Regions from separate parts of the Streptomyces sp. NPDC003023 genome, predicted to be linked through region 1. Evidence: riboswitches for the same ligand, from Rfam matches in the RefSeq annotation. Region 1 holds a riboswitch; the other holds the start of a gene.
The links. A riboswitch is a leader RNA that binds a small molecule or an ion and turns the genes downstream of it on or off. The one in region 1 is predicted to bind glycine.
Positions count from the first base shown of each region.

Region 2: it holds a riboswitch for glycine, as region 1 does, so the genes downstream of both, gcvT (glycine cleavage system aminomethyltransferase GcvT) here and gcvP (aminomethyl-transferring glycine dehydrogenase) in region 1, are expected to answer to the same signal.

Region 1 covers NZ_JBIAPL010000012.1:172,233-187,636, reverse strand. The annotation lists gene ACFYV1_RS30440 (sugar phosphate nucleotidyltransferase) at 1-408, shown strand, start outside; gene ACFYV1_RS30435 (DUF881 domain-containing protein) at 508-1,434, shown strand; gene ACFYV1_RS30430 (small basic family protein) at 1,431-1,763, shown strand; gene ACFYV1_RS30425 (DUF881 domain-containing protein) at 1,767-2,606, shown strand; gene ACFYV1_RS30420 (FHA domain-containing protein) at 2,755-3,630, shown strand; gene ACFYV1_RS30415 (MerR family transcriptional regulator) at 3,673-4,416, shown strand; gene ACFYV1_RS30410 (bifunctional nuclease family protein) at 4,470-4,943, shown strand; gene ACFYV1_RS30405 (MerR family transcriptional regulator) at 5,197-5,742, shown strand; gene ACFYV1_RS30400 (DNA polymerase IV) at 5,795-7,399, shown strand; gene ACFYV1_RS30395 (PRC-barrel domain-containing protein) at 7,718-8,110, opposite strand; glycine riboswitch at 8,213-8,310, shown strand; gene gcvP (aminomethyl-transferring glycine dehydrogenase) at 8,492-11,377, shown strand; gene ACFYV1_RS30385 (DUF5999 family protein) at 11,456-11,662, opposite strand; gene ACFYV1_RS30380 (hypothetical protein) at 11,979-12,569, opposite strand; gene ACFYV1_RS30375 (glutamate--cysteine ligase) at 13,044-14,552, shown strand; gene ACFYV1_RS30370 (CPBP family intramembrane glutamic endopeptidase) at 14,650-15,404, shown strand, end outside.
Region 2 covers NZ_JBIAPL010000013.1:94,448-109,851, forward strand. The annotation lists gene ACFYV1_RS30835 (ABC transporter permease) at 1-306, opposite strand, end outside; gene ACFYV1_RS30840 (ABC transporter substrate-binding protein) at 392-2,059, opposite strand; gene ACFYV1_RS30845 (enhanced serine sensitivity protein SseB C-terminal domain-containing protein) at 2,273-3,061, opposite strand; gene ACFYV1_RS30850 (enhanced serine sensitivity protein SseB) at 3,203-3,949, opposite strand; gene ACFYV1_RS30855 (AAA family ATPase) at 4,631-5,308, opposite strand; glycine riboswitch at 5,453-5,548, shown strand; gene gcvT (glycine cleavage system aminomethyltransferase GcvT) at 5,698-6,813, shown strand; gene gcvH (glycine cleavage system protein GcvH) at 6,892-7,266, shown strand; gene glyA (serine hydroxymethyltransferase) at 7,300-8,559, shown strand; gene ACFYV1_RS30875 (L-serine ammonia-lyase) at 8,791-10,161, shown strand; gene ACFYV1_RS30880 (hypothetical protein) at 11,110-11,490, shown strand; gene ACFYV1_RS30885 (hypothetical protein) at 11,487-13,769, shown strand; gene ACFYV1_RS30890 (hypothetical protein) at 13,825-14,499, shown strand; gene ACFYV1_RS30895 (EF-hand domain-containing protein) at 14,562-14,777, opposite strand; gene ACFYV1_RS30900 (GNAT family N-acetyltransferase) at 14,892-15,404, shown strand, end outside.

The DNA.
Region 1 (15,404 bases):
ACGATCTTCGGTGGTGACGGCCGCGGCGGGTTCATCGTGCCGGAGTTCAGCAGCGTCTTCGACGGCACGGCGGCGTTCGTACGGCTCGTCGGCCTGGTCGCCCGCACGCAGCTCACGCTGAGCCAGATCGACGCCCGCATCCCGCGCGCCCATGTGATCAAACGGGATCTAGCCACTCCCTGGGCCGTCAAGGGACTCGTGATGCGGCGCGTGGTCGAGGCCGCGGGGGACCGGCACGTCGACACCACCGACGGAGTGCGAGTGGTCGAGGCCGACGGCCGGTGGGTGATGGTGCTTCCGGACCCCTCGGAGGCGGTCACCCATCTGTGGGCGGAAGGTCCGGACGACGCGTCGGCACAGGCACTGCTCGACGAATGGTCGTCGGTCGTGGACAGCGCAGGTCACTGACCCGGCGCACGGGCGGGCCGGCGGGTGCCCGCGGGCGCCCGCCGGCACACCGGTGGGGCCATTCGGCGGTAGCGGCTGCGACGTGCGACGATGTGCGGCATGTCGCAGCCGCCCCCCGTTCGGAGCACAAGTTCTCCACCCGCGCGCCCAGACGCGTCCATGTCGCTGCTGACCAACGTGATGGAGCACAGCCTCGACGACGGCTACGCGGAGGCGTCGGCCCGCAGAGCCGAGGGCGGGGGAATGCCCCGCACACTGCGCGCCAAGCTCGGGCTGGCCGCGGGTCTCGTAGTGGCAGCCGCCATCGTCACGCTCGGAGCCGCCGAGGCCAGGATCGCCGCCCCCGTGCTGGCGAAGGAGCGCGAGGAACTCATCGACCGCGTTCAGGCGCAGACCGAGGGAGCGGACGCGCTCGAGCAGGACGTCGAAACGCTCAGGGCCGACGTCGAGGAGCGGCAGCGCAAGGCCCTCAACGTGCAGGGCGGGGAAGGGGGAGCGACCGTTTCCCTGCTGGCGGGAGCCACCGCCGTGCAGGGGCCCGGTGTGAAACTCGTCGTGGACGACGCGAAGAACACCGACCAGGGAGGCGGCGGTCCGCGGGAGAGCAGCGGGTTCTCCGACACCGGCCGGGTGCGGGACCGTGACATGCAGCGTGTGGTCAACGGACTCTGGGAGTCCGGCGCCGAGGCGATCGCGATCAACGGGCAGCGGCTGACGGCCCTGTCGGCGATCCGCGCGGCCGGCGACGCCATACTGGTCGACAACAGGCCGCTGGTTCCGCCTTACACGGTTCTCGCGGTGGGGGACGGTAGCAAACTGCGCGCCGCCTTCCAGGACAGTGCCGACGGGCAGTATCTCCGGGTCCTGAAAGAGGACTTCGGGATCCGTACCAGCATCTCCGACGAGGAGACGGTGCGACTGCCCGCGGCACCCAGCTTGATCGTAAGGACAGCAGAGCCGAAGACCGCCGGCGCCGGGCAGGGCGGCGGGCCGGGGGCGGCCGAGACAGAGAAGGACACATCGTGATCGCCGTACTGGGCCTCGTCGTGGGAGTCGTGGTCGGGCTGTTGGTCCGGCCCGAGGTACCGGCGGTGGTCGAGCCCTATCTGCCCATCGCCGTCGTCGCCGCGCTCGACGCCGTGTTCGGCGGTCTGCGGGCCATGCTCGACGGGATCTTCGTCGACAAGGTCTTCGTCGTCTCCTTCCTGTCGAACGTCGTGGTGGCCGCCCTGATCGTGTTCCTCGGCGACAAACTCGGCGTCGGCGCCCAGCTGTCCACCGGCGTGGTCGTCGTGCTCGGTATCCGGATCTTCTCCAACGCCGCCGCCATCCGCCGGCATGTCTTCCGGGCGTGACGAATGAACAGCGAAGAGAACCCCAGGGAAGAGGCGCGACCGCCGCACTCGCAGCCGTTGCCGCCGGCCCAGCCACCCACACCGCCCGTGCCGCAGAAGGACGAGTCGTCCGGCGCCGCGTCGCGCAGCGGCCGTCAACGACTGGCCGCGGTGCTGTGGCCCCCGCGTGTGACGCGCGCCCAACTGATCGTCGCCGTGCTGCTGTTCGTCCTCGGACTGGGTCTGGCGATCCAGGTCCGTTCCAACAGTGACGAGAGCGCCTTGCGCGGCGCGCGCCAGGAGGACCTGGTCCGCATCCTCGACGAACTCGACAACCGCACCCAGCGGCTGGAGGACGAGAAGCAGCGCCTCGAGGACCAGCGAACCGAGCTGGAGAACAGCTCGGATCAGGCCGAGGAGGCGCGGAAGCAGACGTTGCAGAAGGAACAGCAGCTCGGCATCCTGGCCGGCACGGTTGCGGCGGAGGGACCGGGCATCACGCTCGACATCCAGGACCCGGCCCGGACCGTGGAGTCGGACATGCTCCTCGACACCATCCAGGAGTTGCGGGCCGCCGGTGCCGAGGCGATCCAGGTCAACGGAACCAGAGTGGTCGCCGACACGTTCTTCTCAGGGACTGCCGGCGACATCGAGGTGGACGGGAAGCGGATCAGCGCGCCGTACACCTTCAAGGTCATCGGCAAGCCGCAGGACCTGGAGCCCGCCCTGAACATCCCGGGCGGTGTGGTGCAGACCCTGGAGAAGGAGCAGGCCACGGCCACCGTGGCGCGTTCCGAGAAGATCATCGTCGATGCCTTGCGACCGGCGGAGCGGCCTGACTACGCTCGGTCGTCACCGCAGTGAAGCGGGGGAACATGGGGACTGCCGGACAAGGGCAGAAGATTGCAGGGGGGCGACGCATCCCACAGGTGGTGCGTGGTGGAAACTGTCCGAAGGACACGGACGTTGTGAGGGTGTCCGGGTCGGCAGGTGTGTTGGTTGAGGGTTCGTCCTGCCCCACGGGCGGGTCTATTTCGGTCAAGGGGAAACGCCCGTGAAGTTGTTTTCGAAGTGGTTCGGCAAGAGCGCACGCGAGGAGGGCAACGCCCGGCATCGCGCGCCGCGTCATGGCCAGAGCGAGGAGCAGGGTGCCGAGCGGCCGCTGTTCCGGGACGAAGTCGCCGGTGGTGACAATTCGGGCGGACAGGGCGCGTCGTCTGTTGACCCTGCCGGTGCAGGCGGCATAGGTTTCGGGGAACCATCAACCTCAAGTACGGGTGGAGGGTTTTCCTCCGACCCGTATGCGACCAATCCCCACGCGGGACAACCGCGGCAGGAGGATCCGTCCATGGCGGGTTTGCCGGTTTGTACGAGGTGCGGCCACCGGAACACCGAGGCCGGTCGGTTCTGCTCCAACTGCGGTGCGCCGCTCAGGGGCGGGGCTCCGGCCGAGCGAGCCTCGGAAACGACGTCGACGATCTCCATCTCCGGTATCGAGGCGTACGACTCCGAGATGACCGGCCAGACCGCCGTTCCGTCACTCTCGCCGGAGGCGCAGGCCGCCGTCGAGGCCCTGCCTCTCGGTTCCGCGCTCCTGGTCGTCCGCCGCGGACCCAACTCGGGCAGCCGCTTCCTGCTGGACGGCGAGCTGACCACAGCCGGCCGTCACCCTCAGAGCGACATCTTCCTCGACGACGTCACGGTGTCGAGGCGGCATGTGGAGTTCCGGCGGGGCGCGGACGGTGGTTTCACCGTCTCCGACGTCGGAAGCCTCAACGGCACGTATGTGAACCGTGAGCGGATCGACTCCCTGGTTCTGGCCAACGGCGACGAGGTTCAGATCGGCAAGTACCGGCTGGTCTTCTACGCGAGCCAGCGGGGCGTGTGACCCTCCCCCGGGCCCTGTCCGGGGGGACTTCAGGGAAGGTACATGCTGCGAACACCGACGGGCGGTGCCGGTAACGGCACCGCCGCCGCGGGTGACCGCCCGATGAGCATCGGCGCGGTGCTCGATCACCTGCGCGAAGAGTTCCCCGAAGTGACCATCTCCAAGATCCGCTTCCTGGAGGCCGAAGGGCTGGTCGAGCCGAGCCGAACGCCCTCCGGGTACCGGAAATTCAGCTCCGCGGATGTGGAGCGTCTCGCGCTGGTCCTGCGGATGCAGCGTGACCACTACCTCCCCCTGAAGGTCATCCGGGAGCAGCTGGACGCCCTCGAGCGGGGCGAGCAGGTCCAGCTGCCCGCCCAGGCACCGCAGGGACAGCTCCTCGACGGAGCCTGGGACCCGGAGGCCGTCGGTCCGACGGCGGGGCGCATCGGCCGGGCGGCCCTGCTGGCCGCCGCCGAGGTCTCGGAGGAGGAGCTCGTCGCATGGGAGTCGTACGGCCTGCTCACGCCCGACGGGAACGGTGCCTACGCCCCTGAGGCGGTCACGGTCGCCCGATTGGTGGCAGACCTCGGCAGATTCGGTCTCGAACCCCGGCATCTGCGCTCCATGAAGGCGTCGGCCGAGCGGGACGCCGGACTGGTCGAACAGCTTGTCGCACCGCTGCGCAGGCATCGTAATCCCCAGACCAGGGCGCATGCGGAGGCCACGGCGCGGGAGCTGGTGACACTCTCCGTGAAGCTGCATGCGGCGCTCGTGCAGAACGCCCTTGGAGTGCGGTTCCACTGATCTTGGACCAGCCCGACTACCCAAACCGGTCGCGCACGTCCTAGGGTTGCTGTGTGAACGAGCTCGACGTTGTGGGTGTCCGGGTCGAAATGCCCTCGAACCAACCGATCGTGCTCCTGCGTGAAGTGGGAGGCGATCGGTACCTCCCCATCTGGATCGGTCCGGGGGAGGCGACCGCGATCGCCTTCGCACAGCAGGGCATGGCACCGGCCAGGCCGCTGACCCATGACCTGTTCAAGGATGTGCTGGAGGCGGTGGGCCAGGAGCTCACCCAGGTGCGCATCACCGACCTGCGCGAAGGCGTCTTCTACGCGGAGCTGGTCTTCGCGAGCGGGGTCGAGGTGAGCGCACGGCCGTCGGACGCGATAGCGCTGGCCCTGCGCACCGGCACACCCATCTTCGGCAGCGACGGGGTGCTGGACGACGCGGGAATCGCCATCCCGGACGAGCAGGAGGACGAGGTGGAGAAGTTCCGCGAGTTCCTCGATCAGATCTCGCCCGAGGACTTCGGCTCCAGCAACCAGTGAGGGTTGCGGGCCGGTGACGGTTCCGGCGATCGCCGCCGCTCACCCGGTCCGCTTCAGCGCATTCGAGTAGCCTTTCCCCGGATCGGGGCACGAGAAACCACTCTCAGGGTGATTATCACTCGGCGTGCCGAGTGTGGCGATCGTTGACGCACCCCTGGTGACTCCCTACCTTCGAGGTGGCAGGTCAAGGACGGAGGTCGGCGTGAGAAGCAGCGGCGACAGTACGGCTGGGGGCGGCCCCGGACCCGGTCCGGTGGAGAGCGGGCCGTATCCGCTGCACGACGGCGCGGCCGTGTCCTCCACCGACACCATCGGTTACCGGGGGCCGACCGCGTGTGCGGCCGCCGGCATCACCTATCGGCAGCTCGACTACTGGGCGCGCACAGGGCTGGTGGAGCCGAGCGTGCGGCCGGCGTACGGGTCCGGCACCCAGCGGCTCTACAGCTTCCGCGACGTGGTCGTTCTCAAGATCGTCAAGCGTTTCCTGGACACCGGTGTGGCCCTGCAGAACATCCGCGCGGCCGTCCAGCACCTGCGCGCCCGCGGATTCAGCGACCTCGAGCGCATGACGCTGATGAGCGACGGCGCGACGGTCTACGAGTGCTCCTCGCCAGACGAGGTGGTCGGCCTGCTGCAGGGCGGCCAGGGAGTGTTCGGGATCGCGGTCGGTGTGGTGTGGCGGGACGTCGAGACGGCCCTGTCGCAGTTGCACGGCGAACGGATCGACACGGGGGAGACCCTGGTCGGCCACAACCCCGCCGACGAGCTGGCCAGACGCAGACGCGACCGGGCCGTCTGACGCCGGCGGCCGGCGCTCCCCGTTGTCAGAGGTGTGCGGGAGCATCAAAGATGTGAGAACCGCTCCGACGATCCTGCATCTCGACATGGATGCCTTCTACGCCGCCGCCGAGCAGGCGTCGAAGCCGTCGCTGCGCGGAAAGCCGGTCATCGTCGGCGGGCTAGGTCCCCGAGGTGTGGTGGCGACCGCGTCGTACGAGGCGAGGCGGTTCGGGGTGCATTCGGCGATGCCCATGGCGCAGGCCCGGCGGCTGGCGCCGAACGCGGCATATCTCGTACCGCGCTTCTCCCTCTACCGTTCGGTGAGCGAGCAGGTCATGGAGCTCCTCGGGCGGCTCTCCCCGCTCGTGGAGCCACTGAGCCTGGACGAGGCCTTCGTCGACCTCGAGGCGGGCGGAACCGCCCACGACGCCCCGTCCGCCCGCACGACCGGTGAGAGGCTGCGCGCCGACATACGGGCGGTCACGGGTCTCACCGGATCGGTCGGGCTGGCCGGCTCGAAGATGCTTGCCAAGATCGCCTCAGAGCAGGCGAAGCCGGACGGCCTGGTACTGATCGAGCCGGGGACGGAGCGGGAGCTGCTCGGGCCGATGCCGGTCCGGACGCTGCCCGGTGTGGGGCCGGCCACCGGTGACCATCTGCGGCGCGCGGGCATGACCACGGTCGCCGACCTCGCGGAGGCGGGCGAGGACGAACTGGTGCGGCTCCTCGGCAGGTCGCACGGCACCTCGCTGTTCCGGATGGCGCTGGCGCAGGACGACAGGGCCGTGGTCGCAGAGCGGGACGCCAAGTCGGTGTCCGTGGAGGACACCTTCGACACGGATCTGCACGACAGAGTGCGGGTACGCGTCGAGGTGGAGCGGCTCGCCGAGCGGTGTGTGCACAGGCTCAGGGCGAGCGGGCACTCCGGCCGGACGATCGTGCTGAAGGTACGCCGCTACGACTTCTCGACGCTGACGAGGTCGGAGACGCTCCGCGGACCGACGGACGATCCCGCCGTGGTGCGGGAGGCCGCGGGCAGGCTGCTGGAATCCGTGGACACCACCGGCGGGGTGCGACTGCTGGGAGTGGGCGTCACAGGGCTCGCGGACTACACACAGGAGGACCTGTTCGCCCAGGCCGCGGCGGGCGCGGCCGCGGCCGACGGCCAGGCGGCCCCGGATCCGGCCGACGCGCCGCCCGACACCGCGCCCGAGCCGGGCGTGCCCGAGTCCCCCGAGCCGGGAGCGCCCGCACCCCCGGAGCCGGCGGAGCGACGATGGTCCGCCGGTCAGGACGTGCGACACGCGGAGTACGGACCGGGCTGGGTCCAGGGCAGCGGGGTCGGGCGGGTCACCGTGCGGTTCGAGGCGCCCTGGTCGGCGCCGGGCAGAGTGCGGACGTTCCGGGTGGACGACGGCGAGCTCGAGCCCTCGGACCCGCTGCCGCTGGTCGCGCCGCCCGCGGCCGGTCCGGCGGACTCAGGCGACACCACCTCGACGGAGCCGTCCGGCCCGGCCGCCTCCGGCCGGGCCACGAAGTCCTCCGCGCCCGAGCACGAGGCGGGGGAGCTCGGGGCCGCTGCATCGCCCGTCCCTGACCGCGCCCCGAGCGCTACGGATGCGGCGGACACTCCGCCCGTTGTGAGCCCTGCCCGCCCTCGGCCGCGGGCGGTGTGACGGGAGTCGACCTCGGTCGGCCGGTGGTGACCGTCCTTCGCCGGTCCCGTCTCGGGCGCGGGGCGGAACTCGAGCGTCGGTCGATCACGGATCATGCCCTGGTCGGTCGGCCCTCGATCGCGGGGTGAGCGAGGAAGAGGCCGCGGTGAGCGGCCGCCTCTGTGGGCACGGTGCACGGCCGTGCCCGGATTTCGGATCGTGGGGCGCCCCGTGTCGCAGTGGTGGCCGAAGCACGCCGGCCGGCGGACAGGGACGGGGCGGGCTGCCGTTCCGGACCGGCCCGAGGCGGACGCGGCGGCCTCGGGCCGGTCCGGTGGGTCAGTCCTCCTGGCCCGCGACGCGGCCGAACGACCGGTCGCCCGAGGTGGGAGCAGCTGCTGGGGGACCGGAAAGGTCGAGGCCGTAGTGGTGGTAGAGCTGGAGTTCCTGCTCGGGCGAGAGATGGCGCCCCACGCCGAAGTCGGGGGCGTCCTTGATCAGCGCGCGTTCGTACGGAACGTGCAGGGTGTTGTCGACGAGCTCGCTCGGCTCGAGCGGTACGAAGGCGTCCCGGCTGAACAGCCCGGTCCGCACCGCCGCCCATTCGGGCACTCCCGTCGCGTCGTCCAGGTACACCTCGTCAACGGTCCCGATCTTGGTGCCGTTGCGGTCGAACGCCTTGCGGCCGATCAGGCTGCGCGGATCGATGTCGGTCTGCACGGTCCCTCCAATTGGTCGCAACTGCTCCCCAAGGACTACAGAAGTCCACAAACCGGGTGTCGGCCACTCGAGCGATCGCGCGCCGGACGCGCTGGTACCCTGGCAAGCGGCTGCTGACCCCGTGCGGGAGAGTCCTCCGGAGAGAAACCCGGAGGCGCCGAAGGAGCAAATCCTCCCCGGAATCTCTCAGGCACCTGTACCGCACGGACGAGGTCACTCTGGAAAGCAGGGCGGGCGTCGGACGGCATCCGCTCTCACCGACGGTGAAAGCCGGGAGGTCGCTCCGCGACGTCCCGGTGAAGCTCTCAGGTCGAGATGACAGAGGGGGAGGCCGTCCGGGCATCCGCGCCGTGATGCCCCTCGCAGGTCGCGAAGACCAGGAGGCCTCCCACCATGACCGCCAACCGTATTCCGCTCTCCCAGCTGGAGCGGGGCATCCCGTTCGAGCAGCGGCACATCGGCCCCGACGCCGGTGCCCAGGCCAAGATGCTGGCCCACGTGGGCTACGGCTCGCTCGACGAGCTCACGGCCGCCGCCGTGCCGGACGTCATCAAGAGCGCCGAGGCCCTCGACCTCCCCGACGCCCGCACCGAGGCCGACGTCCTCGCCGAGCTGCGCTCGCTGGCCGACCGCAACCAGGTGCTCGCGCCCATGATCGGCCTGGGCTACTACGGGACCTTCACGCCGCCGGTCATCCTGCGCAACGTGATGGAGAACCCGGCCTGGTACACGGCGTACACGCCGTACCAGCCGGAGATCTCGCAGGGCCGGCTCGAAGCGCTGCTGAACTTCCAGACCGTCGTCGCCGACCTCACCGGCCTGCCGACCTCCGGAGCCTCGCTCCTCGACGAGGGCACCGCGGCCGCGGAGGCCATGTCGCTCGCCCGTCGTGTCGGCAAGGTCAAGGGCGGCGTCTTCCTCATCGACGCCGACGCCCTGCCCCAGACCGTCGCCGTGATCGAGACCCGCGCCGAGCCCACCGGTGTCGAGGTCGTCACCGCGGACCTGAGCGACGGCATCCCCGCCGAGATCGCCGAGCGCGGCGTGTTCGGCGTGCTGCTGCAGTACCCGGGCGCCTCCGGCGCCGTACGCGACCTCAAGCCCGTGATCGAACAGGCCCACGAGCTCGGCGCGATCGTCACAGTCTCCGCCGACCTGCTGGCGCTGACGCTGCTCACCTCGCCCGGTGAGCTCGGCGCGGACATCGCCGTCGGCACCACCCAGCGCTTCGGCGTCCCGATGGGCTTCGGCGGACCGCACGCCGGCTACATGGCGGTGCGCGACAAGTTCGCCCGCAGCCTGCCCGGCCGCCTCGTGGGCGTCTCCGTCGACGCGGACGGCAACAAGGCCTACCGTCTGGCGCTGCAGACCCGTGAGCAGCACATCCGCCGGGAGAAGGCCACCAGCAACATCTGCACCGCGCAGGTGCTGCTCGCCGTCATGGCGGGCATGTACGCCGTCTACCACGGCCCCGACGGGCTGCGGGACATCGCCCGGCGCACCCACCGCTACGCCGCGATCCTCGCCGAGGGCCTGCGGGCAGGCGGCGTGGAGGTCGTGCACGGCTCGTACTTCGACACCGTGACCGCCCGTGTGCCCGGCAAGGCGGCCGGGGTTGTCGCCGCCGCGCGTGAGGCCGGGGTCAACCTCCACCTCGTCGACGCCGACCACGTCTCCGCCGCCTGCGACGAGACCACCGGCCGTGCGCAGCTGACGGCCGTCTGGGCGGCGTTCGGCGTCGAGGGCGACGTCGAGGCCCTGGACGCCGCGGGTGCGGAGGCGCTCCCCGCGGCGCTGCTGCGGGACGACGAGTACCTGACCCACCCCGTGTTCCACCAGCACCACTCCGAGACCGCGATGCTGCGCTACCTGCGCAAGCTCGCCGACCGCGACTACGCGCTGGACCGCGGCATGATCCCGCTCGGCTCCTGCACCATGAAGCTGAACGCGACCACCGAGATGGAGCCGGTCACCTGGCCGGAGTTCGGCCAGATCCACCCCTTCGCCCCGGTGGAGCAGGCGCAGGGCTACCTGACCCTGATCCACGAGCTCGAGGAGCGTCTCGCCGAGGTCACCGGCTACGACAAGGTCTCCATCCAGCCCAACGCCGGCTCGCAGGGCGAACTGGCCGGGCTGCTGGCCGTCCGCGCCTACCACCGTGCCAATGGCGACGCGCAGCGCACCATCTGCCTCATTCCGTCCTCCGCGCACGGCACCAACGCGGCCAGCGCCGTGATGGCGGGCATGAAGGTCGTCGTGGTCAGGACCGCCGACGACGGTGAGATCGACGTCGAGGACCTGCGCGCCAAGATCGAGCAGTACCGCGACGAGCTGTCCGTGCTGATGATCACCTACCCGTCGACGCACGGTGTGTTCGAGGAGCACGTCGCCGACATCTGCGCCCAGGTGCACGACGCCGGCGGTCAGGTGTACGTCGACGGCGCCAACCTCAACGCTCTCGTCGGCCTGGCCAAGCCGGGCCGGTTCGGCGGCGACGTCTCGCACCTGAACCTGCACAAGACCTTCTGCATCCCGCACGGCGGCGGCGGTCCCGGCGTCGGCCCGGTCGGTGTGCGCGCCCACCTCGCGCCGTACCTGCCGAACCACCCGCTCCAGCCGACGGCAGGTCCCGAGACGGGCGTCGGACCGATCTCGGCGGCCCCCTGGGGTTCCGCGGGCATCCTGCCGATCTCCTGGGCGTACGTGCGCCTGATGGGCGGCGAGGGCCTCAAGCGCGCCACCCAGGTCGCCGTGCTCGCGGCGAACTACATCGCCAAGCGCCTGGAGCCGCACTACCCGGTGCTCTACACCGGGCCCGCCGGGCTCGTCGCCCACGAGTGCATCGTCGACCTGCGTCCGCTGTCCAAGGCGACCGGTGTCAGCGTCGACGACATCGCCAAGCGCCTGATCGACTACGGCTTCCACGCGCCGACCATGTCCTTCCCGGTGGCCGGCACGCTGATGATCGAGCCGACCGAGAGCGAGGACCTGAACGAGCTCGACCGGTTCTGCGACACGATGATCGCGATCCGCGGCGAGATCGAGAAGGTCGCGTCGGGCGAGTGGCCCGCGGAGGACAACCCGCTGAGCAACGCGCCGCACACGGCTGCCGCGCTCGGTGGCGACTGGGACCACGCCTACAGCCGCGAGGAGGCAGTCTTCCCGGCCGGGGTGAGTGCCGCGGACAAGTACTGGCCGCCGGTGCGCCGTATCGACGGAGCCTTCGGCGACCGCAACCTCGTCTGCTCCTGCCCGCCGCTGGACGAGTACGACAACTGACGCGCGACGCACGGCGGATGCGAAGGAGCCGGCCCGGGGAGCTTCCCCCGGGCCGGCTCCTTCGCCGTACGGACGGTTCTACGCCGCCGTCACCAGCGGGCCCGCGTCACGCGGTCGGCGCGGGGCGATGATCTGTCCGTCGGGCAGCAGTTCGCCGGTGTCCTCGAAGAGGAGCACGCCGTTGCACAGCAGGCTCCAGCCCTGTTCCGGATGGTGCGCCACGAGGCGGGCCGCCTCACGGTCGGCGGAGTCGGAAGTGGGGCAGGATGGCTGGTGCTGGCACATGGATGGGTTCTTTCGCTGCGATGTGGTGAGTGTCGTGCGGCTCGATGAGTTGTTCATGGCCGCCCCCCGTATCTGTCGGTCCCAGTGTTCCCCCACGGGCGTCGCTCCGCAGGGATTTCACGGCAGCTCTTCCTACTGATTGATGACGTGTCACCCGCCCGGACGGTTCAGTTCGACGGGGCTGTCCTTTCAGGTGGTTCGCAGTGGCCCGGTCGGGCTAGTCACAACGGGCCAGTGCCGGTCCACGAGTACGCCCCGCGACCGGTGGGTCGCGGGGCGTACAGGGCGCTCTGAGACCGGCCGGCGGCGGATCCCGTCAGGCGGCGGGTGAGTCGAGAAGCGGACCCGGGGCAAGGCGCAGGGTCAGGACGGGCAGCAGATCCGAGACCCGGTGCGGCAGGTGGGCCGCGATGCCCGGCGGTGCCGGAGCCAGGGGCACCAGGAGGTCGGACGGCGCGGGCGTACCGGTGGAGGCGTCCGCCTCGGGGTCGCCGTGCAGCCAGAGGGTGAGCATGTAGAGCTCGGGAACGGACAGAAGTCTCGGCTGGAACGGGGTGCCGGTCGACTCGGCCTGGCGCAGGGCGCGTTCGGTCGAGTCGAGATAGGGGCCTTCGAAGAAGTGGGAGAAGGCCCAGCCGTCCGGCGTGAGCACGGTGTCGGCGGCGGCCACGGCGCGTTCGCCGCTGCGGATCAGGAACCGCCAGCCGGCGAGCCGGGTGCACGGGGTCTCGCCGGTCGGCACGATCTGGTCCAGCACATGGACCGGCAGCGGCAGTTCGGCGCTCAGTGGTCCCTGGACGGACCTCAGAGCGGGTGTACGGGCCTCGCGGACGGCCGTGGGGGAACCGAGTGCTGCGAGAACGCTGCGCAAGGCAGGCGCGGGAGCCGGGGGGACATGCAGCGGCATGATGGGTCGCCTCTCACTCAGGAGACACGGTGAAGCGTGAAGGTGCGGACGGCGCTGTCTGCGTGCGGGGCGGTGAGCGGCCGGAAGACACCGGATGCCAACTCACTGCCCTCGCGGAGTTTATACGACACGTGTTCACTCAATGTTTCCGCTAGCCGTCGCGGGTATTTCGAGCAAGGCCGGAATCGGCCCGTTTCCTGCTCTCATTCCGGCGATTTTGCACGCCTTCGCGGCTGCGGCCTGCGGTTTCGACTCCCGCGTGGTAGGCCGAATCAGGACTGTCTTTTTCGGCGCTGCCAGTGCTGGAAAATGCCCTGTGCGTCATGCCCGGGGAATGTGCCTGCCGGATGCTGACTCCAGCCTATCGGGCCGGGCCCTCGCGCGGGGACGTTATGGATCAATGAGTCTGGGCATTATCGTCCATGACGTCAGCGGTCCGCGCTGCGTGGTGCCCACTCGAGGAGGGACGCTTCGATGGGGGAGAAGATCGTGGCAGGCGGGTTCGACCTGTCCGATCGGCAACGGTACCGGGAGAAGCTGCGACAGTGCCTGGAGGGCCTGGGGCAACTGCTGGCGGAGAAGCGGTTCGAACGGCCCAGGAATCTGATGGGGCTGGAGATAGAGCTGAATCTCGCCGGCACGGACGGCATGCCGAGGATGATGAATGCCGAAGTTCTCTCGCGTATCGCCAGTCCCGATTTCCAGACCGAGCTCGGCATGTTCAATCTGGAAGTGAACATCGTTCCGCACCGGTTGGACGGCCGAGTACTCGATCAGCTGGCAGAGGAGCTGCACACCGGGCTGGGATATGCCGATCGCAAGGCGCAGGAGATCGGCGCGGGGATCGTGATGGTCGGAATTCTGCCGACCCTGGTGCAGCAGGACCTCGTTTCCGCGAACCTTTCCGACGTGGACCGCTACATGCTGCTCAACGACCAGATCGTGGCGGCGCGCGGCGAGAACTTCTCCCTCGACATCGAGGGCGTGGAGCGGCTGGAGTGCACCTCGGCGTCGATCGCGCCCGAAGCGGCCTGCACCTCGGTGCAGTTGCACCTCCAGGTCACGCCCGGCCGGTTCGCCGATGTGTGGAACGCCGCGCAGGCGGTGGCGGCGGTTCAGGTCGCCGTCGGGGCCAACTCGCCGTTCCTGTTCGGCAAGGAGCTGATGCGCGAGTCCCGGCCGCCGCTCTTCCAGCAGGCGACCGACACCCGCCCTCCGGAACTGCAGGCACAGGGGGTGCGCCCGCGGACCTGGTTCGGCGAGCGGTGGGTCGACTCGGCGTACGACCTCTTCGAGGAGAACGTCCGCTACTTCCCCGCGCTGTTGCCCTTCTGCGACGAGGAGGACCCGCTGCGCGTGCTCGCGGACGGCGGAGTTCCGCGGCTGCAGGAACTGGTTCTGCACAACGGCACCATCTACCGCTGGAACCGACCGGTGTACGAGGTCGTCGACGGCGTTCCCCATCTGCGCGTGGAGAACCGGGTGCTGCCGGCGGGCCCGACGGTCACCGACGTGATCGCGAACGCGGCCTTCTACTACGGTCTGGTGCGCGCGCTCGCCGAGGAGGCCCGCCCGGTGTGGACGAGGCTGCCCTTCGCCGCCGCGGAGGAGAACTTCGACACCGCGTGCCGGCACGGCATCGACGCGGAACTGCAGTGGCCCCGGCCCGGCCGCGGAGGTGTCACACGGGTCCCCGTCGTGAAACTCGTCCGGGACGAACTGCTGCCGCTGGCGGCGGCCGGCCTCGACGCCTGGAACGTGGCGCCCGCGGACCGGGACCTGTATCTGGGAGTGATCGAGCAGCGGTGCCGGCGCGGCGCCAACGGGGCCTCCTGGCAGGCGGACACCTATCACCGCGCCCTCGAGGCCGGTCTGGGCCGGGACGCCGCCCTGGCGGCGATGACCCGCCGCTACTGCGAGCTGATGCGTGAGGGACAGCCCGTGCACACCTGGCCGGTCGGCTTCCCGGGGGCCGCGTCCTGACGGACCTGGCTGATTCCGCCGTAGGTTCGTCGGGCAAGCTGTGACGTCCCATGCGGTGGAACGACTGGAGGCTGGTGTGCACGCGGAGGCGGGAGATGTGGCCGGACCCTTGCCGCAGGAGGCGATGCGGCGGGGGATCCTGCGCTCGGAGACGGTGCTCGTACTGGCACTGTCGCTCGGCGCCAGTGGAGTCTCCGCACTGATCAGCTTCATCGGCTCGCTGACCGAACCCGGTGGGCTGAAGGACCAGGCGGCGACCCTCAACGGGTCCTACGCGCCGGGACGGCCGTGGCTCGACCTCGCCTGGCAGCTCTTCGGGATCGCCACCGCGCTGGTGCCGGTGGCACTCGTCGCGCATCTGCTGATCCGGGAGCGTGCCGGGCTCGGTGCCATCGGCTTCGACCGGCGCAGGCCCTGGTACGACCTCGGACGCGGCACGCTGGTCGCCGCCGGGATCGGCGGCGCGGGGCTGGCGTTCTACCTCCTGGCGCGGACCTCGGGATTCAACCTCACGGTGGTGCCCGAGTCGCTGCCCGACGTCTGGTGGAAGTACCCGGTGCTGATCCTCTCCGCTGTGCAGAACTCGGTGGTGGAGGAGGTGATCGTGGTCGGTTATCTGCTGCGCAGGCTCGGTCAGTTGGGGTGGACGCCGATGGCGGCCCTGGTCGCGAGCTCGGTGCTGCGCGGCTCGTACCACCTCTACCAGGGCGTCGGCGGGTTCATCGGCAACATGGTCATGGGTGTGGTCTTCGTGCTCCTGTACCGGCGGTGGGGCCGGGTCGGGCCACTGGTGGCGGCCCACGCGCTGCTCGACATCGTCGCCTTCGTCGGATACGGGCTGCTGGCCGGAAG
Region 2 (15,404 bases), on a different contig from region 1:
GCTGAGTTCCACGGTCGCGGGGAAGCGCGTCGCGAACTCGTCCCACACCGGCTGGCCGGTCTGGGTGGATGTGCCGAGGTCCAGCTCGAAGATGCGCTTGATGAAGCGCCAGTACTGGACGTAGACGGGCTGGTCGAGCCCGAGGGCCCGGTTGATGCGCGCCACTTCGGCTTCGGTCGCCCGCTCGCCCAGGATCGCTGAGGCGGGTCCGCCGGGCAGCCGGTTCAGCCAGAGGAAGAGCAGAACCGACAGGCCGAGCAGGGTGGGTATGAGCTGAAGCAGTCTTCGTACGACGAGTCGCAGCACCCCGCGTGCCCCTTTCTTACGTGCGTCGATGCGGGTCCGCCCGGCCACCGAGGTTCTGTGGCCGGGCGGACCCGCTGGTGAGCGATTACTTGAAGGAGACCTCGGCGAAGTTCTCCTGCGTCAGCGGGGAGACCTTCGGCGGGTTGACGTTCTTGGCGAAGGCGATCGCCGGCGGGGAAGCCGAGATCGGGACGCCCGGGACGTACTCCATGATCGTCTCGTTGGCCTTCTTGTAGGCGTCGACGCGGGCGGCGGGGTCGGTGACCTTCGAGGCGGCGTTCACCGCGTCGAAGACCTTCTTGTCGTTGAAGCCCCACTGCTTGTCCGGCCCGGCGAACCAGGTGCCGATGAAGTTGTAGCCGTCGTTGAAGTCACCGGTCCAGCCGAGCATGTGCAGGGCGCAGGAGCCGGCCTCGGTGGCGTCCAGGTAGTCCGGGGCCCACTTCATGGCCTTCGGGGTGACCGTGATGCCGGCCTTCTCGAGGTCGGCCTTCATGCGCTCGAACATGTCCTGCGGAGCAGGCATGTACGGGCGGGTCACCTCGGTCGGGTAGCAGAACTCGAGCTGGAGCTTCTCCTCACCCGCCTGCTTGAGGAGCGCCTTGGCCTTGGCGGTGTCGAACGGGTACGTCTTCACCTTGTCCGAGTAGCCGGCGACGGTGTCGGGCATGAACTGGGTCGCGACCTTGCCGCCCTCGGGCAGCTGCGTCTTGACGATGCCCTCGCGGTCGATCGCGTGCGAGATGGCCTGACGGACCTCGGGCTTCTTCAGCGCGGGGTTCTTCGACTGCGTCATGCCGACGTAGAAGATGTTGAAGACGTCACGGGTCGGGACCTGGTAGCCCTCGCCCTCGAGCGTCTTGATGTCGGCCGGCGCGACGAGGTCGTAGCCGTCGATGTCACCGGCCTGGAGCGCCTGACGGCGACCGGCCTCGGTGTCGATCGTGCGGAAGACCAGGTTCTTGATCTTGGCCTTCTCGCCCCAGTAGTCGTCGAAGCGCTCAAGGGTGACTTCCTTGTTGCCCTTGTTCCACTTCATGATCTTGTACGGGCCGGTACCGGCGACCGTGCCGGCCTCCTGGCTGTACTTGGGGTACGTGATCGCGTCGCCCTTGGCGGTCGCGTCCTGCTTCTCGTACTCCTTGATGGCCTTCGGCGAGTGGATCGCCAGCGCCTGGAGGGAGAAGCCGCCGGGCAGGTTCGCCGAGGGCTCGTTGACCTCGATGACCGCCGTGTTCTCGTCCTTCGCCGTGCAGGACTTGTAGTTCGGCTTGGGGGCTTCCTTGTCCTCGTTCTTGGCGAAGCCGCCCATGATGGTCTGCCAGTAGTAGGAGACCGCGCTCGACTGGTAGGTGCCCTTCCAGTTGAACCAGTGGTCGTAGTTCGCGCAGACCGCGGCGGCGTTGAACGCCTCTCCGTCGTGGAACTTCACACCCTTGCGCAGGTTGAACGTCCACACCTTGCCGGCCGGGTCGCTCGACCACTTCTCGGCGAGGCCGCCGACGAGCTTGCTGCCGCCCGACTCGTGCTCGAGCAGGGCCTCGAAGGCCTGACGGGTGACCCGGAAGGTCTCACCGTCGCTCGCGAGCGCCGGGTCGAGAGAACCGGGGTCGCCGGCGCCGGCGAACACGAAGGTGTCCTTGGCGCCCCCCTTGTCCCCTTCGCCCCGCTCGCTGGCACAGCCGGTGGCGATCAGGCCGACGGCCACCGCCGCCGTGATCGCCCGGACAGCTCCGGACTTGAATATTCGCATGGGTCCACCCCGAGGTTCCGCCGTGGGAGAGGTCTTGACGGCCGAACACTACAGACGGGAGACACTTGGGAGAACAGTCCGGATAGCGGTGATACCTACTCGAGACCCGGACACTCAACAAACCGGTCAGATACGGGACATCCTTGCCCGTCGAGTTGACGCCCTTGACATCTGGCGGCGTTCGTTTCCGGCCGTCCGATGCGGCGTCGCAGCTCAGCGGGTGTGCGGGGGCGGGTAGCCGTAACCGCCGGCGACCGGCGGCCCGGCGTGGGCGTCGCGGTCGTAGAACGGCCGGGCGTTGACCCGCATCCACATGGTGACCGGGTCGTACTCGTCGGACATGGCGACCGTCGACACCGGCAGGCCGTCCGGCACCGCGGCGACGGACTGCTGCATCATCGCGCGCACCGCGTCGACCGACTGCGGCGCGGTGTCGTACAGGTCCAGGCCGATCGCCAGGTACGCGGGGCCGATCGCGGGCTGCACCCAGGCGCGCCGCAAGGAGCGGACGGCGGGGGTGCGGTGGGCGTTCTGCGTGAGCAGGGCGTAGAACTGCGGGATCTCGATCGCCGGGTCGGACAGCCGCAGCGGTCCCGCCGGCATCCGGTCCAGGCCCGTGGCGATACGGCGCAGATCCAGCCACGGAACTCCGACGCCGCCGCCCGGGGCGTGCGGGTTGAGCCAGATCCCCCAGCGGTCCGGGTAGAGGGCGCGGGCGATGTCACGGCCGCTCGTCACCTCGTGGGCGCGGTTCCAGCCGGAGACGGCGAGCTCCTGTGCGGAGGTGACGCACGGCGCGTAACAGACGCCGTCGACCTCCATGTTCCCGTACTGGGCGTCGGTCGAGCCGGGCTGCCCGTGCCACAGCAGCATCCAGATCCGGCCGCCCGAGGGGTCGGCGAGGGCGTGCAGCAGCGCCTCGTACGCGTCGTAGCGGCCCGGAGTCACCTGGCGCAGCATGTGCTCGACCTGCCCGGCCGCCGCGGTGCCTGACGCACTCACCCTGTTCCGCCCCTCTTCGGTCCCACCGTTTCACCCGACGCCACGCGCAGCGGCTCCGCGCGGCGTTCCGCGCGCGGCCCCTGTCAGGCTGGTCAGGCCATCAAACCAGCTTAATCGGCCGTTACGGCAATGACTTGACCACTACGCGTGCTGTCGTTGATAGAACGGCCGCACGCGCTCGAGCATCCAGTCGCCGACCGGATCCTGCGCGACGTCGAGCAGCACCAGGTTGACCGGCCACGGGACCTCGACCCGGCCCAGGGCCCTGCCCAGGGCGTCCATGGGGGCGTTGCCGTCGACGCCCGTCCACAGGAGCTGGACACCGACGAAGAGCGTGGGCGCGCCGCCCTCGATGGACGCCAGCGCGCGACGGGCGGTCGACACGATGCCCGTGCTCTCGAACTCGCCCGCGGCCGCGGCGAGGAAGTCGACCGGCTCCTCCTTCCAGTCCGGCTCGAACAGCCGGACCCGGCCGCCGGAAGCAGCACCGTCGAGGGGCGTCCGCCCCGCCCGGCACAGCTCCGCGACGGCGGGCGGTGGCAGGGGGACGCCGACGGCGCCGCCGGGGTTGACCGCGATGCCGAGCTGCGGGGGCAGGCCGCGGGCGAAGTCCCTGGCGGGGGCGACGGTGAACGACATCTGCGCGCCGGCGCACTGGAGGAACTGCTGCTCGGAACTGAAGACGGGGACGAAGGCGCCGCCGTCGATCTCCATGGTGGGGAGATCGAGGTCCCGGCTGTCCGGGCCGCCGCCGTTCGGGAGCGGGATCCATATCGGGCTGCGGCCGAGCACCTCGACGAGGCGGCCTCCGGCCGCGGGATTGCCGAGGGAGGCGGCGAGCACCTCTTCGAGCTCGTTGGCGGGCCAGGCGGGGGGCGGTATGTCCATTGCGCGCGATCGTCCTTCGTACGTGCGTAGGTGCTGTTGCTGCCCCTGCCCGGTCGCGCGGGGCATGCCCGCCCCCGACCTTAGCGCCGTGGGAGGTCGCGGGGGCCGCCGCGGTCCCCGCCCCGCCCCTCTGATCCGGAGGCGCCGCCTGGAACCCCACACCTCGCCAGGCGCAGGAGCGGCACCACCGGCGAGGCAGGGTGCGCCTGCGCCGCGGGGCTGGACGCCGCGCAGCGGCATTCAGCCCGGCCGGCGATCGAGGCCACCGCACCCGGGCACACCGCTGAGGGGCCGGTCAGGGCCTCTCGTTCGGATCACGTCGGGCTCGCGCGCCCGGCCTTCGGCACGGGAGGTACCCCCACGCCGCGTTGCCGCCCGTCGCCGACTCCTCAGTAGCCCTCCGGGCACGAGAGATGCGCCCTCCGCGTGGACTCCGCCCTCCGCCTCGCGGTCGCACGCACCAGAGCCTCCGCCTGCTCACTGATCGGGCCCGATCCAGACCGGGGCGCGGCGGTCCGACCGTCCACGGCCGGGTGAAGGGCCGGGCGGCCCTGCGATCACCACGACCACGGGCCACGGCGACCCGGCCGGGTAATCCGCGAGTCGCAGCCCGACATCGCGGATCGGACGCAGGCACCACGATCGTCCCGCGTCAACGGACCCGCACCGCCCGCCTCGCGCTCACCCGAACCCCAACCGCCTCAGCGCCCCCGCCGCGTCACGGTCCAGCAGGACCGCCGACGCGCACCCCCACGGCAGCCGCCCCGCCTCCGCGTCCGTGACCAGACGGGACACGGCCCGGCGGTGGCGGGCGAAGGCGTAGCCGGAGACGCCGCGCCCGCGCTCGCGCTGGCCCGCGCGGGCCACCTGGGGGGTCACGTCGAGCAGCACCAGGTGCAGGGACGTGCCGCGCCGCCGCGTCTCGCGGGCGAGCCAGCGCCGGACCCACGCCTGCGTGCCGCAGTCGTGGACGACGACGCTCTCGCCCGAGCGCAGGGCGCGCCGCAGTCCCGCGTAGTGCGCCAGCCGGACCAGCGGGCGGTAGACCGCGTACGGCAGGAAGCGCGGCGCGACCGCGTCCCAGCGGTCGCGGGTGTCCTGCGAGTCGATGCCGCGGCCCTGGGCGGCGCGCCGCATCAGCGTGGACTTGCCGCTGCCGGGAAGACCCGACACGACCACCACGTCACCGGCGGCGAAGAGCAGGCTGTGCGGGCCGCGCCCGGCGCGCTCACGCAGGTCCCGCAGAACCGGGACGAGTGACGGCGGCGCCGCCTGGGCCGGTGCTGGGACGGCCTTCATGCCCGGCGGCGCGGGCGCCCCCGTGGTCGTGGCGTATGCACCGGACGGCTGCAACGTCATGCCTCCCCCTTCGGGTCATCCCACACCCTTGCCCATGAAGTGTAAAGAATTGGTAATGCGGCTCAAGTGATTTCAGGGCGGCCTCTCGCTCCACTCTTCCCCGATGCGTGCAATGATGTGCGCGCCAACTGCATACCGGCCGCTTGAATCCGCGCGGGAGAGTCCCGGCCACCCTGTGGCGGGCGCCGAAGGAGCAAGTTCCTCCCTTGAATCTCTCAGGCCCCGTACCGCGTAGCGATGAGGCAGATCTGAAAAGCGAGCCGTGTTCGAGCGGCTCCACCCAAGGTGCAAGTCACGACTACCCGTACGCGTAGTCGGGGCGAACCTCTCAGGTTCCGATGACAGATGGGGAGGATTGTCCTCGTAGCCATGCCCTGGGAGCCACATCCATGAGCAATGCCCCCCGTCTGACCGCACTCGACGCCCTGCACAGGTCGCTGGGCGCGACCATGACCGACTTCGCCGGCTGGGACATGCCCCTGCGGTACGGCAGCGAGCGCGACGAGCACCTCGCCGTCCGTTCCACGGCCGGCCTCTTCGACCTCTCCCACATGGGCGAGATCACCGTCATCGGCCCGCAGGCCGTCGACCTGCTGAACCACGCGCTGGTCGGCAACATCGGCACCGTCGGCCTCGGCCGCGCCCGCTACACGATGATCTGCCGGACGGACGGCGGCATCCTCGACGACCTGATCGTGTACCGGCTCCAGGAGCAGGAGTACATGGTCGTCGCCAACGCCGGCAACGCCCAGATCGTGCTGGACGCCCTGACCGAGCGCGCCGAGGGCTTCGACGCCGTCGTCCGCGACGACCGTGACGCGTACGCGCTGATCGCCGTCCAGGGCCCGCAGTCCCCCGGCATCCTGCAGTCCCTCACGGACGCCGACCTGGACGGCCTGAAGTACTACGCGGGCCTGCCCGGCACCGTCGCCGGCGTCCCGGCGCTGATCGCCCGTACCGGCTACACCGGCGAGGACGGCTTCGAACTCTTCGTCGAGCCGCAGCACGCCGAGAAGCTCTGGCAGGCGCTGACGGAGGCGGGCGCGCCCGTCGGCCTGATCCCGTGCGGCCTGTCCTGCAGGGACACGCTGCGCCTGGAGGCGGGCATGCCGCTGTACGGGCACGAGCTGACGACCGCGCTCACCCCGTTCGACGCGGGCCTGGGCCGGGTCGTGAAGTTCGAGAAGGAGGGCGACTTCGTGGGCCGGGAGGCGCTCACCGCCGCCGCCGAGCGCGCCGAGACCGCCCCTCCGCGCAAGCTCGTCGGCCTGATCGCCGAGGGCCGCCGGGTCCCGCGCGCAGGGATGCAGGTCGTCGCCGGCGGCGAGGTCATCGGCGAGGTCACCTCGGGCGCCCCGAGCCCGACCCTGGGCAAGCCGATCGCGATGGCGTACGTCGACGCCGCCCACGCCGCGCCCGGCACCGCCGGTGTCGGCGTCGACATCCGCGGCACCCACGAGCCGTACGAGGTCGTGGCGCTGCCGTTCTACAAGCGCCAGAAGTGATCCCGTGGTGACGGACGTGATCGTCCGCACCTTGGTCCCGTTCAACACCATCCCCCCGCGTACAGGAGAATTCACGTCATGAGCAACCCCCAGCAGCTGCGCTACAGCAAGGAGCACGAGTGGCTGTCGGCCGCCGAGGACGGCGTGTCGACGGTCGGCATCACGGAGCACGCGGCCAACGCGCTCGGCGACGTGGTGTACGTCCAGCTCCCCGAGGTCGGTGACACGGTGACCGCGGGCGAGACCTGCGGCGAGCTGGAGTCCACCAAGTCGGTCAGCGACCTGTACTCCCCGGTCTCCGGTGAGGTCATCGAGGCCAACGAGGACGTCGTCAGCGACCCGTCACTGGTGAACTCCGCCCCGTTCGAGGGCGGCTGGCTGTTCAAGGTGCGCCTCAGCGAGGAGCCGAAGGACCTGCTCTCCGCGGACGAGTACACCAAATTCGCCGGCTGACCAAGCGCTGATCAAGACCCTAGGGACCGAGTGATGTCGCTTCTCAACACCCCTCTCCACGAGCTGGACCCGGATGTCGCCGCCGCTGTCGACGCCGAGCTCCACCGCCAGCAGTCCACCCTCGAGATGATCGCCTCGGAGAACTTCGCTCCGGTCGCGGTCATGGAGGCCCAGGGCTCCGTCCTCACCAACAAGTACGCCGAGGGCTACCCGGGCCGCCGTTACTACGGCGGCTGCGAGCACGTCGACGTGGTCGAGCAGATCGCGATCGACCGGATCAAGGCGCTGTTCGGCGCCGAGCACGCCAACGTGCAGCCCCACTCGGGCGCGCAGGCGAACGCTGCCGCGATGTTCGCGCTGCTCAAGCCGGGCGACACGATCATGGGTCTGAACCTGGCCCACGGCGGTCACCTGACCCACGGCATGAAGATCAACTTCTCCGGCAAGCTCTACAACGTGGTCGCGTACCACGTCGACGACGCCACCGGCCAGGTCGACATGGCCGAGGTCGAGCGGCTCGCCAAGGAGTCCAAGCCGAAGCTGATCGTGGCCGGCTGGTCCGCGTACCCGCGCCAGCTGGACTTCGCGGCCTTCCGCCGGATCGCCGACGAGGTCGGCGCGTACCTGATGGTCGACATGGCCCACTTCGCGGGCCTGGTCGCCGCGGGCCTGCACCCCAACCCGGTGCCGCACGCCCACGTCGTCACCACCACGACGCACAAGACCCTCGGCGGCCCCCGCGGCGGCGTGATCCTCTCCACGGCCGAGCTCGCCAAGAAGATCAACTCCGCGGTCTTCCCCGGCCAGCAGGGCGGTCCGCTGGAGCACGTCATCGCGGCCAAGGCGGTCTCCTTCAAGGTCGCCGCCTCCGAGGACTTCAAGGAGCGCCAGCAGCGCACGCTGGACGGCGCCCGGATCCTGGCCGAGCGCCTGGTCCAGGCGGACGTCACCGAGCACGGCGTCTCCGTCCTGTCCGGCGGCACGGACGTGCACCTGGTCCTGGTGGACCTGCGCAACTCCGAGCTGGACGGCCAGCAGGCCGAGGACCGTCTCCACGAGGTCGGCATCACGGTCAACCGCAACGCCATCCCGAACGACCCCCGGCCGCCGATGGTCACCTCGGGTCTGCGGATCGGCACCCCGGCACTCGCCACCCGCGGCTTCCAGGACGAGGACTTCCGCGAGGTCGCGGACATCATCGCCGAGGCGCTGAAGCCGTCGTACGACGTGGCGGCGCTGCGTGCCCGGGTGACCGCCCTGGCCGAGAAGCACCCGCTCTACCCTGGACTGTGACGGATCTCCCGTAACATCCCGGAGCAAAACAAAAGGGGCACCGCGCACACTGGATCGTGAGCGCGGTGCCCCGCACCACGTACGCACCACGCACCACGCACCACGTAAGCACCACGCACCCGCGCATTGCCTCACGCGCCCCCTTCGCCCACCACCGCCCTTGAACGAGGCGCTTCGCGCCGCTGCTCCACCCGGCAGACAACGGCGTCTACCACCCACAAGGAGTTCTCCGTGGCCATTTCGGTCTTCGACCTGTTCTCGATCGGCATCGGCCCCTCCAGCTCCCACACCGTGGGCCCGATGCGCGCCGCCGCGATGTTCGCCCGGCGCCTGAAGAACGAGGGCCTGCTCGCCCACACCGCCTCGATACGGGCCGAGCTGTACGGCTCCCTGGGCGCGACCGGCCACGGCCACGGCACGCCGAAGGCCGTCCTGCTGGGCCTGGAGGGCAACTCTCCGCGAACCGTCGACGTCGAGACCGCGGACGAGCAGGTCGAGCGGATCAAGACCGACAAGCGGATCAACCTCCTCGGCGCCCACGAGATCGGCTTCGACTTCGACAAGGACCTGGTCCTGCACCGCCGCAAGGCCCTGCCGTACCACGCCAACGGCATGACGGTGCTGGCCCGCGACGCCGAGGGCACCACGCTGCTGGAGAAGACGTACTACTCGGTCGGCGGCGGCTTCGTCGTGGACGAGGACGCGGTCGCGGGCGACAACCCGATCGTTCCCGAGGACACGGTCCTCAAGCACCCCTTCCGCACCGGCGACGAGCTGCTTCGCCTCACCCGTGAGACCGGCCTGTCGATCTCCGCGCTGATGCTCGAGAACGAGAAGGCCTGGCGCACCGAGGACGAGATCCGCGAGGGCCTGCTGGAGATCTGGCGGGTCATGCAGGCGTGCGTCTCCCGCGGCATGTCCCGCGAGGGCATCCTGCCGGGCGGCCTCAAGGTCCGCCGCCGTGCCGCCACCACCGCGCGCAAGCTGCGCTCCGAGGGCGACCCGCTGGCGCTCTCCATGGAGTGGATCACGCTCTACGCGATGGCCGTGAACGAGGAGAACGCCGCCGGCGGCCGGGTCGTCACCGCCCCCACCAACGGCGCCGCGGGCATCATCCCCGCCGTCCTGCACTACTACATGAACTTCGTCCCCGGCGCCGACGAGGAGGGCATCGTCGACTTCCTGCTCGCCGCGGGCGCGATCGGCATGCTCTTCAAGGAGAACGCCTCCATCTCCGGCGCCGAGGTCGGCTGCCAGGGCGAGGTCGGCTCCGCCTGCTCAATGGCGGCCGGCGCGCTCGCCGAGGTCCTCGGGGGCTCCCCGGAGCAGGTCGAGAACGCCGCCGAGATCGGCATGGAGCACAACCTGGGCCTCACCTGCGACCCGGTCGGCGGCCTGGTCCAGATCCCGTGCATCGAGCGGAACGGCATGGCGGCGGTCAAGGCCGTCACCGCGGCCCGGATGGCGATGCGCGGCGACGGCAGCCACAAGGTCTCGCTGGACAAGGTCATCAAGACCATGAAGGAGACCGGCGCGGACATGTCGGTGAAGTACAAGGAGACCGCTCGCGGCGGCCTCGCGGTGAACATTATCGAGTGCTGAGCGTGTAGGCCCTGACCGGCGCATTTGTTTCCATCAGCGCTGTCAGGGCCTCCCCTGCCCACGCGGCGGAAAGTCTCTGGAGACGCCCTGGGACAGACGTGAAAGTCCCTGGGAATGTCCCTGCTCCGGGGGCTCCTTGCGGGCGGTCAACGTATCCGCAACCAGCCCGGCTTGTCGCAGGCCAGATTGTCGGCAGCGACCAGTGGCCGACGCCGTTCGCGCCCACGTAGTGACCGGACTCGTGGCCCGTTTGGTCGCCGGTCAGCCACGGAACCACCGCGGCGCCCCACCAGTCCCTGCGGCTCATGTCGGGCAGCCGCAGCCAGAGCGCATCCGCGGAGCCGAGCAGGGCCCCGCCCGGCAGGAACGCCCCCGATACGACCTCGCCCTCTTCCTCATCGGCCTCGATGTACTGGTGTTCCACCCCCTCACACAGCCGCCAGAGATCGCCCAGCTCACCGGGACGACCGAAGTCGAGGTGATGCCTCAACTGGGCGTCCGCAGCCTCAATGGCCTGCTCCGGGGCGGGTGGCAGCAGAGAGGCGTACGAGGCCGGGGCATTCACCTTCAGCCAGGCCGCGCAGTGTCTGGCGGCGAGCCGAGTTCCCCGGGGCGGCACCGGCATCAGCGAATGGGGAGGCCGGACTGCCGCGCTGCCGGCGAATGTGCTGCTGCTTCCGTCCTGGGCCGCGGGTACGAGCACTGGAGCAGGAGAAACCAGTCCCTTCGCCGCCCCACCGACGAATGGCGCCGGGTGAGGCCACGGCACGGCTGTCGCGTCCCCCCACCGAATGGCCTCCGGTACGTCACCTTCCGTTGCTGTTCGTTCACTAGCTTTCCGTGCACGCGGCGGCGAACCCTTCGCCGTGCGGGGAGGCGGTCAACGTGGCGTCATCAGGGGAAGCGGAGTCGCTCGGCACCGCCGGGCGACCGTCGGCGTTCGCAAGCATGTCGCTCAATCACGCCGACAGCCCGTACGGGCCGGCCGGTCCCGCTCCAGGGCCGAAGCTCAAGGTCACGGCGTCGGTGCTGAGGGAACGCGCCGGTAAGGCAGAGAACGTTCGCGGACAGTTCCTGAAGGCCGACGACGAGGTCGTGCTCGAGACCGGGCAGGTTTCCGGAACCCTCAAGGGCTTCGCCACGAACACCGCGATCGACACGTTCCTGGAGCGCTGGCGGGGCCAGATGTCGTACGTCAAGGAGCTGTTCACCGGTACGGCCGGTGCCCTGCAGGCCGCCTCCGAGACCTTCACGACGGAGGACACGAAGCAGGGGCAGGCCGCCGCCGGCGTGAGGACCCCCGCGCAGAACGGGGCGATGCAGCCGTGACCGGTCTCGGTTATACGGACATTCGGAACGCCGACCTGGGACCCCTCGGCGAAGCGGTGGTCAAGTGGAACGTCGCACCGGGGAAGTTCCAGCAGATCGGAGTGCACTTCGGCACCGACGTCACCAAGGGACTGGCAGACTCCGACTGGCAGGGCGAGGCCGCCGACGCGGCGATGGCGAGGTTCCGCAAGGTCCAGGAGCAGATCCAGGCGGCTGCCGACGAGTCCCGCCGGGTGCACAAGGTCCTCCGGCAGGGTCTGGAGGACTTCCAGGCGGCGAAGAAGGCGCTCCAGGACATCGAGACGGAACTGGAGGGCCACCCGCACCTGCGGCTCAACAAACACGACGGCTCCGTCTACGTGGACCTGACCACCGCCGAGGACGGCGACGGGGCCCGCCTCGCCAAGACGTACCAGGAGACCTTCGCGTACTACCGGCAGCGCACGAGCCACGCCGTCGAGCTTGCGGACCGGGCCGACAGCGCCCTCTCCCAGGCTCTGACGACAGATGTGAACGGCACGGCCCGCGGCTTCAACGACGGCGCCTACGCCAGTCTGACCCAGGCCCGCGAAGCGACTGCCCGGGATCTTCGTACAGCGCTGGACCTGGCGGGCCTCGAGAACGGCACCCTGTCCTCCGACCAACTGAGCCGGCTGGCGCTCGTGATGGCCCGACACAGCCATGACCCCGCTTTCGCCGAAGAGTTCGCCACCCGGCTGGGGCCGGAGAGGACGCTCCGCCTCTGGTACAACGCCACCCATCCGCGCAACGAGCTCCACCCGGGCACGAACATAAACGAGAAGTCGTGGTGGAAGTCGGCGAAGAGCCTGCAGGAGAGTCTCGGCACCACGCTGGCCACCGCGTCGCACTCCGACAGCCCGGAGATGCGCGCGTGGAAGGACGAGATCATCCGCACCGGTCCGGAGCGGCTGGACACCGGGGCCCGCACGCACCCGTACGGCTTCCAGGTCATGAGCAACCTGATGCGCTCCGGCAGTTACGACGCGGAGTTCCTCAACCGGTACGGCGACAAGCTCGTGGCATGGGACCGGGGGCAGAACACCCGTGACGGCCTCGCCTACTGGTCCAACAGCGCCGATATCGACTCGCTCAACCTCATCGGCAGGCGGGACGACAACGGCCAGGACCCGATGACCGGCTTCCTCGAAGGTCTGGGCCACAACCCGGCGGCCGCGACCGAGTTCTTCGAACCACCGTCGGCAGGCGGGACCAACGCTCGTCTCGACTACCTCGCACAGGACCGCAACTGGATCTTCGACGGCTACACCGGCGGTCCCCGGGATCTGCCCGGACACGAGGCGCTCGGCCACGCGCTGACGGCTGCGACGACCGGCTACGCCTGGGACGCCGAGGAGCTGAGTGGCAAGGACCCTGAGATCTTCAGCCACGGCGGCGACCGCAGAACGGGGGCCACCGCCGACGTGATGGAGCAGGTGGTCGCCCTCTACGGCGGCGAGAACGGTCCCCGGCTTCTCCACGACCAGCCGGGGATCGCCGGCGCGCTGGGGGCGATGGGCGGGGCGTACGTGGACGACCTCAACTACGGGCTCTCGGGCTTCGGCGTGGAAGAGCGAAATCAGAACAAGTGGGCTTTCCCTCCGGCCTACGAACCACGCGCCGACTTCGGCCGTAACGGAGCTGCCCCTTTCCTCAGCGTCCTCGGCCAGAACGAGATCTCACACGGCATCATGAACCAGGCCGAGCATCTCTACACCCTCGACCGGATCGCGCAGCATCCACCGGGCGACAGCGCGGACGACTACGCCAACGCCCGTCGGGCACTGCTCACCGAGGCCGAGGCCCGCGGCATTCTCGACCACGCCCGCGTCGCGCAGATCGAGGCCGACTTCGCACACGACAGCGCCGGCGCACAGCGTTCGTTCCAGGAATCGTCCAACTGGACGCGCGTCGGCTACAGCGGAGCTTCTCCCGCCCTTGCGGCCGGGATCGTCGGCGTTGTCGGCAAAGCGGGCCCCTGGGGAATGCTCGTCCCCATCGCCATGGGTGCGGGCACCGAATTCGCCAAGTTGTTCCACAATGACGCGGTGTTCGGTGGCCCGGAACAACCCCCGCCGGTGGATTCAAGGGAGTTCTTCATCGCAGGTGAGAATCAACTGGGCGCGACGGCCGCGCAGTACTTCGAAGGGCACGGCAGTGAACCCGACGCCATGGGTAACCTCATCGACCACCTCAAGAACAACTACGGCACCGGCGCCCAGGAAAGCGCCCAGCGAGGCCACCCGCCCTACACGGGGTGAGCGACGGGCCGGCGTGCTCCGCCGCACGGCACTGCCGGCGGCACTCTGCGCCACAATGGTGCTGACATCGTGCTCCGCCGACGCGCCGAAGGGTGTGCCCACCGGCGAGCTGTGCCAGTCCTCCTTGTCCGCCCGTGCCCAAGAGGCGCTCGACAGGCTGAGCCTTCACGACCGGTACGAGGAGAGCGGCATGGGCTATGAGAATGCGGTCGACCGTCTCCGGACAGGGAAGGACGTGCCTTCGTCCGGCACGACCGTCTGCGTGATCTCCACCCTGGAGGACGGCAAGGAGAAGAGCCTCGTAGGGATTCAGTTCATGCGCTACGGCACATATCGAACCTGGCCGAAGGAGCTCGAACCACACGACAGCCATTACCGCATGGGGCTGTTCGGTCATGCGGGCGGCGGCGAAGCCCACATCGTCTTTCCCTGCAGGAGCGGTCTGTCCAGGGACGCTCCCCCGGTGATCGCGGGCCACGCCGGAGCACACGACGACTACTACGGCGACGCGGTACCACAGTTGCCGGAGCCGGAACGCAGCCGGGCGCTCATGGTGCTTCTGCACTCCGCGACCCGGATCATGGCCGAGAAGGCGGGCTGTCTCGACGAGGCCGGCATCCCGGCACAGTTGCCAAAACCCGCACCGGCGTCCGACTACCGCATGCCGCCCTCCTCGTTGGAGGAGATGGAGAAGGACTTCGTCGGCGAAGCAAAAGCGGAGGGGACGTAGCCTGTGGACGGACCGCGTCGGCCCCGGCGGTCGTGCCGGGGCCGACGCGCATGTCCGCCGGCTCAGGCCTTGCTGACGTGGGCCCAGAACTCGTCGAACGACAGGAGCTTGTCCTTGTCGGTGTCCTGTGCGGCGATCACGGCCTCGGCCACCGACTCGGTGACGTTCCAGTCGCCCATCTGAGCCATCGCGGTCTTGTACTCGGCCGCCGTGATGAAGCCGTCGCCGTCCGCGTCGTAACGGTCGAACGCCTTGCGTGCTGCCTCGATGTCCGCCACAGGTCCACCCCTTCTTGATGCGTGTACGTGGTGCATGTACTGACGAGGTCAGATTATCGGCCCGCATACTCGATCATGGAGGCGAGGCGGGTACGCACATCGGGGAGGCGTGTGATGAGCGACGAGTTGGCGGGGATCCTGGCGGACGCGGCACAGGGGCGGTTCCCTCCGCCGGACGGCGGGGTGACGGTGCTGGGACGGCCCGGCTCCCGAGAAGAGGGCGTGGTGGCCTTCACGGCGCACTCGGTCGTCTTCACCGCCGAGGATCCGGCATGGGTACGGGCGGAGTTGGCCGCCACGGACTCCGATCGGCTGGCCGCCACGATGAACCCCGTTTTCCTGTCCGCGCTGATGGCCCGTACCGGCCGCTCGATGGACACCATCGATCTGGTGACGGTGTCCGATGCCCTGTCCGGCGAGCCGGAGCCCGGGCTCGGCCTCCGGGAGATCGAGGACCGTGAACACCCGCGGGTCGCGGCCGCGTTGAAGCGCCGCGACGAGGTGCGGGTGTGGGCGGCGGCGGACGGCGGGGTGCTGGTTCTGGGCCGCGGACTGGCCGGCCGGTGGGAGGTGTCGATCGAGGTCGAGGAGAAGGCACGCGGCCGGGGCCTCGGGCCGCGTCTCGCG